DNA from 3 places in the Vibrio sp. 2130-1 genome. Region 2 is predicted to be linked to each of the others. Evidence: predicted binding sites of a transcription regulator. Region 2 holds the regulator's gene; each other region holds the start of a gene.
What was found. The regulator PurR, encoded in region 2, represses purine synthesis genes. The targets are predictions, from matches to a motif close to TNANGNAAACGTTTNCNTNA.

Region 1 (3,284 bases), on a different contig from region 2:
CGTGTTTGTTGTGTTGAGATTTCTTGGCGTTGCCATAACAAGCTTGCGAGCGTCACGCTACAAACTGCAAGTATGGCACACAAGCTATAAGCAAAAATCAGCTTGAAGTTCTTATTCCTCGCAACCTGAGTTGGGATAACGCGTCGATGGCTTTTCGCTGGTGGCACCAAACGAATATTGGCAGGGTTAAGAAAGTAGCCTTTGCGGGGGTAAGTGACTAAAAGCTTAGCGGCATCGTATTCGGGTAAGTACTGCTGTAGCAGGGCACGTAAGGTGCTAATGCGGTTCGTGAGCACATTCTTAGAGATGAACTTGCTCTGCCAAATGGTTTCAATAATGGTGTCAGCAGAGAGTGGGTGGCCAACGCTTGTTAACAGCAGTTCTAATAATTCAATGGTGCGAGGTTCAAGATCAATCGCGATAACATCTTGATGAAGGGTCTGTGTCTTCGGGTTATAGATCAGCTCTCCAATCGCAATATAACTGTGAGTCTGTTTAGCTTGTTGCAGAAAGTCGCGCATACCGTACCGATCTATTTGGAAATCGCGAAGTATTATATAGCGATTGGAGCGCGAAATCTTATAAATCGCGCTTCAATCATTATCAAAAATTTATGAACCGTAGGTCACGGAATAGCGGTGCGGTTTGTGGTTCATCGCTAACACGAGATTGAGTGCAAACGCCCCCAAAATTGAAAGGCCAATCACTTCTGGTGTGACAAAGAAGAATGAAGCAAACAGGATACATGCATCGATTGCCATTTGGCTTTTGCCAACTGAAATGCCAAATTTGTCTTGGATAAACAAACACAGCACGTTAAAGCCACCCAAGCTGGAGCGATGTCGGAATAGGATCAGCATACCGAGCCCCATTAAAAGCCCGCCTGCGACGGCGCAATAAACTTCATTTACCGATTCGAGCGAGATTAGCAAATAAAGATGATCGGCAAAGATAGAAACCAACGCGCCAGAAATGGCACTATTAATGGCGAAATGACGGCCGAAGCGTTTCCATGCTAGTAAGTAAAAAGGACTGTTTGCTAAAAAGTACAGCACACCAAAGGTAAAAGGTGTAAATTGGCTAATAAGCAGAGCCAATCCAGTCGTGCCTCCCGTTAGAAGGCTCGCGGATTGGAGAAAGAAAACGCCTTGAGCTACTAAAAAGGTACCCGTGAGAATCGCTATCCAGTCTTCTTTTAATGAGTGTTTTTCCATCAATATTGCAGTCATTAGTGATAAATAAGGCGTGCATAGTAGTAAAAAGATGATCTTTTCGGTAGCTAGAGGGTAAAATTTACGGTAAACCTATGTAATTGCTGTTTTACAGGGTGTAAAGCACAAATTTGACAGGCAATAGATTGTCGTTATGCGATTGCAATGCTGGCATGATAAACATTGCTTGTCATCATGAAAAAACTGCATGAGAAAAATTGTAAATTTCTCTTTATGACCTAAATCAAATTATGTAGAATGCGCGCCATTAGGGTGACGAAAACGTTTGCGTCGGGTCATTCAACAGTTTTTTTGCAACTTTCAGTACTAATCTGAGTCAGGAGATACAGATGCTTAAGCGTGATATGAACATCGCAGATTACGATGCGGAACTGTTCGCAGCTATCCAGGAAGAAACTCTTCGCCAGGAAGAACACATTGAACTTATCGCTTCTGAAAACTACACAAGCCCACGTGTAATGGAAGCGCAAGGTTCTCAGCTAACGAACAAATACGCTGAAGGCTACCCAGGTAAGCGTTACTACGGCGGTTGTGAGTACGTAGATAAAGCTGAAGCACTAGCAATTGAGCGTGCATGCCAACTATTTGGTTGTGAGTACGCTAACGTACAGCCTCACTCAGGTTCTCAAGCAAACAGCGCAGTTTACATGGCGCTTCTTAACCCTGGCGATACAGTTTTAGGCATGAGCCTAGCACACGGTGGTCACCTAACTCACGGTTCACCAGTAAACTTCTCGGGTAAGCACTACAACGTTATCCCTTACGGTATCGATGAAGCTGGTCAAATCAACTACGACGAGATGGAACAGCTAGCACTTGAACACAAACCTAAGATGATCATCGGTGGTTTCTCTGCTTACTCGCAAATCGTTGATTGGAAACGCATGCGTGAAATCGCTGACAAAGCAGGTGCTTACTTATTTGTTGATATGGCGCACGTAGCTGGTCTTATCGCCGCCGGTGAATACCCAACACCAGTACCGCATGCTCACGTGGTAACAACAACGACGCACAAAACACTAGCAGGTCCTCGCGGTGGTCTTATCTTGTCAAATGCTGGCGAAGATATGTACAAGAAATTGAACTCAGCAGTGTTCCCTGGTGGTCAAGGTGGCCCTCTAATGCACGTTATCGCTGGTAAAGCAGTAGCGTTCAAAGAAGCGATGGAGCCAGAGTTCAAAGCTTATCAAGCTCGCGTAGTGAAAAACGCAAAAGCAATGGTTGGTCAGTTCCAAGAGCGTGGCTACAAAATCGTATCTAACGGTACAGAAAACCACTTGTTCCTTGTTGACCTAATCGACAAAGATATCACTGGTAAAGACGCAGACGCGGCACTAGGTGCTGCAAACATCACTGTAAACAAGAACTCAGTACCAAATGACCCACGCAGCCCATTCGTAACGTCTGGTATCCGTGTAGGTACGCCAGCGATCACTCGCCGTGGCTTCACTGAAGAAGATGCAAAAGAGCTAGCAAACTGGATGTGTGACGTTCTAGATAACATCGGCAACGAAGAAGTTATCGAAGCGATAAAACAGAAAGTGCTAGAAATTTGTAAGCGTCTACCAGTTTACGCATAACATTTTTTGAAAATAACTCAGGCGAACTCGTTCTACTTCTGCGATTCCGTTTGATTATTTGATTGATGAAAGGTCCTCATTTGAGGGCCTTTTTGTTTGTCTGGCGTTTGGAATGAGATATAGCGAGAGTGTGTGATAAGGGGATGGCTACCAACACTGTCCCTTTCAATATATCCAAACCGCGTCATTCCGACGAGCCTAGGCGAGAGCAGGAATCTTGTTGAGGCACACTCTTTTACTCAGCGTTTCCCTAAAAATCATCAGTATTCTGAAAACAGATTCTGAATCACGCTCGTTCCTCGCTGTTCAGAATGACGGAGGTAGAATGGCTTTTTATCATCATTTGACAGATACAAAAAAGGTTGGCACTGAGCCAACCTTTCTTTTGAAAACAAACGAGAGCTTACTTAATCTCGATACCTTGAGCCTGCATATCGGCATGGTAAGAAGAGCGAACAAATGGACCACACGC
Region 2 (3,284 bases):
AAGGTTAAATACTGGCCAAAGTTAATACCTAAAAAGACGATAGCCGCTAGTAGGATGAGACCTAAAATCAGTTTCTTATTCATAATTTTGATTCCAATTTGGGATATATGTAATAAGACAGTAGGAAAACCGAAAAAATTTCACAAAAAAACCGCAGATTAGACTGCGGTTTTACAAGATAGTTTTTAGGCCGACTTTTATTGGAGGCCGTTCATCAACTCATCTCGGCGAGCTTGAGGTACCACACTCCAATGAGTGCCGTTGATAGCACCTTCTAGTGCCCATAGCAACTCAATGTTGACGGTTGCAGAGTGCGTATCTCTTATCGCTTTATAGGCGTTAAGCGCACCTTCCTCTTCAAGCTTCTCTACGGATTCGATGCCGGCTTTTTTTAGCATGCGCTCGGTAGCCAGTCGTAAGTTAGGCAAATCTTTCAAACGGTTAGGCTTTGTACTTGCTTGCTGTTCTTTCTCAAGCTTTGCCTTTTTCAATGATTGATTCGCTACTTCGATTAAGCGTTCGCTTGATTCCCATAAATCGCTGGAAATAGCGTAGTACTTTGTAACGACTGGGAAGCCACGTTTTTTATAAACGTAAGGCTTTAGCCCTTGTTGCTCGAAGTCAGATGAAGTTTTTTGGTCTGCTCTGATATGAAGCTGATTGTTTACCACTAGTGCAAACATTGTTTCATCAGCGAATAGTCCGAAGCCACCAAACATTGAGCGCGACTTGATATTACCAAGTGCCTCAAATAGCTTCATAGAGTCTTTGAGTATCGGTTTATCCATGTTTTGTTATCTCGGTGTAATTAATATTACGCCACCAAAAGTCAGGTCCGAGAGAGTAGCAAACATGCGTAAAAACAATGTCATTACAGAGTAAAGTCATTGCTTACACACTTGCCATCGGTAACCCCGCTACCTTCCATATCGTAATATGGTTCAGGCCGGAGGCTTTGCGTCCCACTCTTTCGAATGGTTTGCCCTGTGCGTGACACAATGAGCATACTTCTTATATTGAATTAACATCACGGTTTAGCGTTAAAAGTGTGATTTTAGTTCAATAAAAATGATAGATTGAATGCTCTATTTTGCATATGGAAAGGTGCAAATTGGCCTTTGAAAAGGAGTTCTTAATATATATTACATTTATATAAAACAGGGAGTTAACGTTAGTCAATTGTTATTAGAGCGGGGTGAAGTATTAGAGATTGCTTAATTTTTCCAAAAAAATAAGCGCCCCTGTAGAGCGCTTATTTAACACGGTTAAATACAGTGAAATTTAGTTCATTTTTTTCACAGTATTTCGAATTACAAGCTCAGGTTGCATTTCGAAAATTCGTTTTTCGTGTTCTTTATCTTTGATACGCTCAAGTAGAATTTCGAATGCATTTTTACCAACACGACGTTTAGGCTGGTGGATAGTCGTTAGCGGTGGAGAGAAGTATTCTGCAAGCTCGATGTTGTCGTAGCCGATCACTGAAATATCTTCAGGAATTTTGATCCCGTTTTGTTGCAAGCGGCTCATTACGCCTAGAGCCATTGTGTCGTTAAAACAGAATACCGCCGTCGGGCGCTTGTCCATTGCGGTAATTTTATCTGCAACTAATACGGCCGTATCACATTCAAAGTTACCTTCAAGGATCCAGTCTTCATTTACAGCTAGGTTCGCTTCGCTCATTGCGCGACGGAAACCTGCAATGCGCTCTTGGCAAGCAAGCTTTTCAAAATGACCGCTTAGACAAGCGATATCCGTATGACCATTGTCAATCAGATGTTTGGTTGCAATGTAGCCACCTTCTTCTGAGTTATCCATGATCTTGTCTGCTTGTGAGCTCTCTGGGCCCCAATCCATGACCACTTTAGGAATGTCCGCATGACGGTCAAGCATCTCTTTTAGTTCTTCGGTTAAGTCAGAACACATCACTAGGATGCCATCAACGCGCTTTTCAGCCAGCATACGAATGTAATCGCGTTGTTTTTCGTAAATCCCGCCTGTGTTACATAAAATCAGAGTATAGCCTTGGCGGTAACAGTAGCTCTCAACGCCATCAATCACTTCTGAGAAAAATAGGTTAGTTGATTGAGTTACTAACATGCCAATCGTACGAGTTGAGTTGCATTTTAGGCTGCGTGCAACGGCACTTGGCGCGTAATTCAGCTCGTCAACGGCTTTCATTACTTTTTCTTGCGTTGCTTCTGCAACGAAACGCGTTTTATTGATAACGTGCGAAACTGTCGTAGTGGAAACGCCGGCTAAGCGAGCAACGTCTTTTATCGTGGCCATAAATGGTGTCCTGTATCGAGCTACTGAAATATGTCGTATTGGATGTACCTGATGCTCTAATGGTTTCACACCTAGCAATCTAAAATTGGCGCTAAGTGTCTCGGCAGCGGTTGATCCAAGTGCGACAAAAGGGTGCGTAGCAGCATCGGTCGATGAATTTTATCTTTTTTCTATCTGATGAGAAATTGCCATCAACCTGTTAAGAAAACACAAAAACCGCTATATTTCAGCGGTTTACATATAAATCATATTTAATCGTTTGCGCTCACATTTTAGCCCTATGTGGACTGACTAGCAATGTTTTCAGCAAGAGATTTGTGTATTTGAAGTCACATTTTGACTGCTAAATAACCAAGCGTCTTTGCGCTAAGTTAAGGCAAACGAATATTATACCCAAGTTACTTACAATTGGTCACTTTCAGGCATACAGGAAGCCCGATAGGCAGGCTCCCTAAAAATAGGCGGCAATTATTCACCAAGAAGGTAGGCGCTGTCTAGTTTACAAAATGCAACTAATAGTTTCGCGACACTCGAGTAAAATCCAAATTCGTCGAATTTTTTACATTTGTCTGAAAACTGAGGTAACCAAGACATCAATTGTTGCTGGATAAAGTCGTTTTGTTTAACGAAGGCTTCTTCCATGTGTTTTTCTTGTTCAAGCTCGTTTGAGCGGATAATCATGTTCCCGAGAAAGTCGAGCTCAACGGCTAAGTGATCCGCAGGTTCCTTTAGTTTTTCGTCTACTTGAACGCCAAATTCAGCCATCAACTTTTCCATTTCCTCAGCTGGCTTGTCATTCAGTAAACCTGATTCACCAATGTACATGGATGCGTAAGGAAGAGCGCCGTATTTTTCTGTCTTCAAAAACAGTTCACAAAAGTCAGCTGCAAGCTCTAGTTGTGCATCTTCACGATCTTGTAACCGATTCAATGCATCAACTAGGCTATCAACAGCTGGTTTCAGCGACTCATTTTCACCTAAACCTGCGAGAAAACTGC
Region 3 (3,284 bases), on a different contig from region 2:
CTTGATTAGACCGAAATCGTTGCATTTCCATAATCCATTGGTTGACCACCAGCGGCTCAATCCAAGAGTTATACAATCGAAAACAATCCCAAAGGCTTTCATCCAACACAAACAGCCCATAACCTTCGAGGAACTCGCTATCCACAACAATTGAACGTTTTGGCTTCTTAGCTGAACGAATCATTTCAAAGTAAGGGTTTGATTTATCACCTTGATAGGTAAAAGTGACGGGACCATCTTTTATGGTTTTTAAGCTGTCTTTTATCGCTTTATCAAGCGCCACTGCATCTTCACCAAAAAATGTCGTGCCTATAGCAAGATCATCAGGACTTAAATGGGAAAGTCTGCCCCAGCCATCGGGCTTTATAAAACCTAGCCCTTTAGACGAGTTCGAGCTTTGCTGGATGTTCTCTTTATCGATTAAACGCTTAAATTGACGAATCCAATATAAGCCAACTAATCCTAATGGGATTGCAACTTTACCTTCGCTGCGATCAACCACTGCACCAGAATGAGCGTCTGCAATACGTAGTAAAGTACGTAGTAGTGCGAGCTTATAGGTAGCCGATTTGGAATCATTGACGATAATGTGGCGAACCTTATTCAGATCACCGGAACCATCATCAGGCAAAGACATCACTACAGTTTGCCAAGATACACCCGTTCGCTTTAACTGATCGTCATCGAGAGATACGTTTCTCACCATTAAAGCGCTATTCTTTGCAAACTTTTCGAGCTCTTCAACCGATACGGGATAAGCTTTACGACCGTCAGAAAAGTCACCGTGACGAAGGCTAATCACCAATCGACCATTAGGCGCTAACAAATTTGCAAGTTTGCGAAATGCACGTTCACGGTGCGTAGGCGCAAGATGCATCCATACCGCACTGACAAGAATTAAATCGAAGCGAAAGCCAAGATTAATGGTTTTCTCAAGCTTAGGTAATGCATCTTCAAGCCAAGTAACGGAATCGCCACAGTAAGACTTACCAAGCCTTAGAAGTGCTTGAGCAGGCTCAATCGCAACAACTTCACACCCATGCTCAGCCATCCATTTCGCGTCTCGACCAGAGCCCGCGCCAACATCTAACACACGATCTCCAGCCTGGGGCCAGAAGACTCTCCAACTCGCGTGGACATCCTCAAACTGGATCGATGTGTATTGCTTCGCGAAAGAGTCGGCGTGTCGGTCATAAAAGTTAGAAGTGGCAGGCATAAAGGTTAACGAAAGGTAATTAATATGCGTCCATATTAATTGCTAGAAATTGCAATGGCTAGAATGCCATTCAAAAGTTGTAGATAGAGTGGCAATTACAGCCAAAAACCTAAAAACGACAAAGCCCCGACAACTCAAAGAGTTATCGAGGCTTTTGAATAAATGGCACGCCCTATTGGATTCGAACCAATGACCACATCCTTAGAAGGGACGTGCTCTATCCAGCTGAGCTAAGGGCGCGCTACAGGGACAGGATTATACGAGTTCAAACGGGTAAATCAACGGGTTTTCATAACATTCTGATCTGAATGCCTAAAAAAAGTCCATTAAAACGCTTAATGTTCAAAAACACCACAAAGCAAACGTTTGCGTATGGATGTTGATAAGAAATTCTGCGACAATGCGCCGCAGATAATCTGCCTTCTTAATTTATAAGGAAAGTCATGACTGCTCAAAATATAGACGGAACTCTCATTTCCCAAACTGTTCGATCCGAAGTGGCTGCACGTGTTAAAGCACGTGTTGAAGCTGGGCTACGTGCTCCTGGTTTAGCAGTGGTTCTAGTTGGTGAAGATCCTGCTTCTCAAGTTTATGTCGGTAGCAAACGCCGCGCATGTGAAGAAGTTGGGTTTGTTTCTAAGTCTTTTGACCTTCCTGCGTCTAGCTCAGAAGAAGAGTTACTAGCGCTGATTGATGAATTAAACAACGATGATGAAATTGACGGCATTCTAGTGCAATTACCCCTTCCTGCGGGCATAGACACAACACATGTTTTAGAGCGCATTCACCCAGAGAAGGACGTGGATGGCTTCCACCCTTACAACGTTGGCCGTCTTTCGCAACGTATTCCAAAGCTTCGCTCTTGCACGCCAAAGGGCATCATTACCCTACTCGACCGTTACAACATTGAGCTGCGTGGTAAACATGCGGTTGTGGTTGGCGCATCAAACATTGTTGGTCGTCCAATGACACTTGAGCTGCTGCTTGCGGGCTGCACAACAACAACATGTCACCGTTTTACCAAAGACCTAGAGAGTCATGTGCGTCAAGCTGACGTTGTCGTGGCTGCGGTTGGTAAGCCTAACTTCATCCCTGGTGAATGGATTAAAAAAGGCGCAGTGGTGGTCGATGTCGGTATTAACCGTCTTGATTCAGGCAAACTAGTTGGCGACGTGGAATACGACAAAGCACGTGAAAGTGCGAGCTTTATTACTCCTGTTCCTGGTGGCGTTGGCCCAATGACCGTCGCAAGTTTAATTGAGAACACGATGCTCGCTTGCGAACAGTTCCACACAGACAAATAACGTAAAACTTCAGATACGAAAAAGGCTCCGCGAGGAGCCTTTTTGCTAATTGTTGATATCTATTTCAATTACAGACTTAAAATCACGCCCGCAATAGAAGCGCTCATTAAGTTCGCCATGACACCAGCGATAATCGCACGGAAACCATGCTTAGAAACAAATGCACGCTTTTCTGGTACCAAAGAGCCCAACCCACCAATCAGCATCGCCATGCTTGAGATATTTGCAAAGCCACACAAAGCAAACGTCACGATTGCTTGTGAGTGTTCACTAAGTTGAGACTTCACTTCTGCAAGCTGGATGAAAGCGACGAACTCATTCACCACAATCTTGTTACCAATCAGCGAGCCTGCTGTGGTTGCTTCTTGCCATGGTATACCCAACAACCAAGCGACTGGCGCAAACACAAAACCTAGGATGAGCTCAAAACTTAATGGTGTCCCAATTAGATCACCTATCCAGCCTAACATGCCGTTTAGCATTGCAATGACACTAATAAACGCCAGTAACGTACCACCGACCGATACAGCAATGCGTACACCCGCCATGGCACCATCGGCTAATGCTTCAACCACGTTAGTTGCACGTGGAATTTCAACTTGGCTAATGTCGATATCTGCTGCTTTATCCGTATCTTCTGGCATTAAAATTTTTGCCATCAACAAGCCGGCAGGTGCCGACATAAATGCAGCAGCAATAAGATAATTGAGGTCGACACCCAGTGATGCGTAACCAACCAACGTTCCGCCAGCAACTGACGCTAA

Region 1: a site for PurR is predicted at 1,486-1,505, ahead of glyA (serine hydroxymethyltransferase). Genes of this name have one in related genera too.
Region 3: a site for PurR is predicted at 1,571-1,590, ahead of folD (bifunctional methylenetetrahydrofolate dehydrogenase/methenyltetrahydrofolate cyclohydrolase FolD). Genes of this name have one in related genera too.

The regions. Positions count from the first base shown of each region.
Region 1 is NZ_JAWOUT010000010.1:169,485-172,768, forward strand. Features, by position in the region: gene R7Q09_RS16370 (transcriptional regulator) at 1-521, opposite strand, end outside; gene R7Q09_RS16375 (YitT family protein) at 612-1,214, opposite strand; gene glyA (serine hydroxymethyltransferase) at 1,562-2,812, shown strand; gene lipA (lipoyl synthase) at 3,216-3,284, opposite strand, start outside.
Region 2 is NZ_JAWOUT010000002.1:95,257-98,540, forward strand. Features, by position in the region: gene R7Q09_RS02995 (TVP38/TMEM64 family protein) at 1-83, opposite strand, end outside; gene R7Q09_RS03000 (TfoX/Sxy family DNA transformation protein) at 198-788, opposite strand; cyclic di-GMP riboswitch class I at 905-994, opposite strand; gene purR (HTH-type transcriptional repressor PurR) at 1,282-2,286, opposite strand; gene torD (molecular chaperone TorD) at 2,755-3,284, opposite strand, start outside.
Region 3 is NZ_JAWOUT010000012.1:63,188-66,471, forward strand. Features, by position in the region: gene R7Q09_RS17530 (class I SAM-dependent methyltransferase) at 1-1,216, opposite strand, end outside; tRNA gene R7Q09_RS17535 (tRNA-Arg) at 1,380-1,456, opposite strand; gene folD (bifunctional methylenetetrahydrofolate dehydrogenase/methenyltetrahydrofolate cyclohydrolase FolD) at 1,660-2,520, shown strand; gene R7Q09_RS17545 (NupC/NupG family nucleoside CNT transporter) at 2,589-3,284, opposite strand, start outside.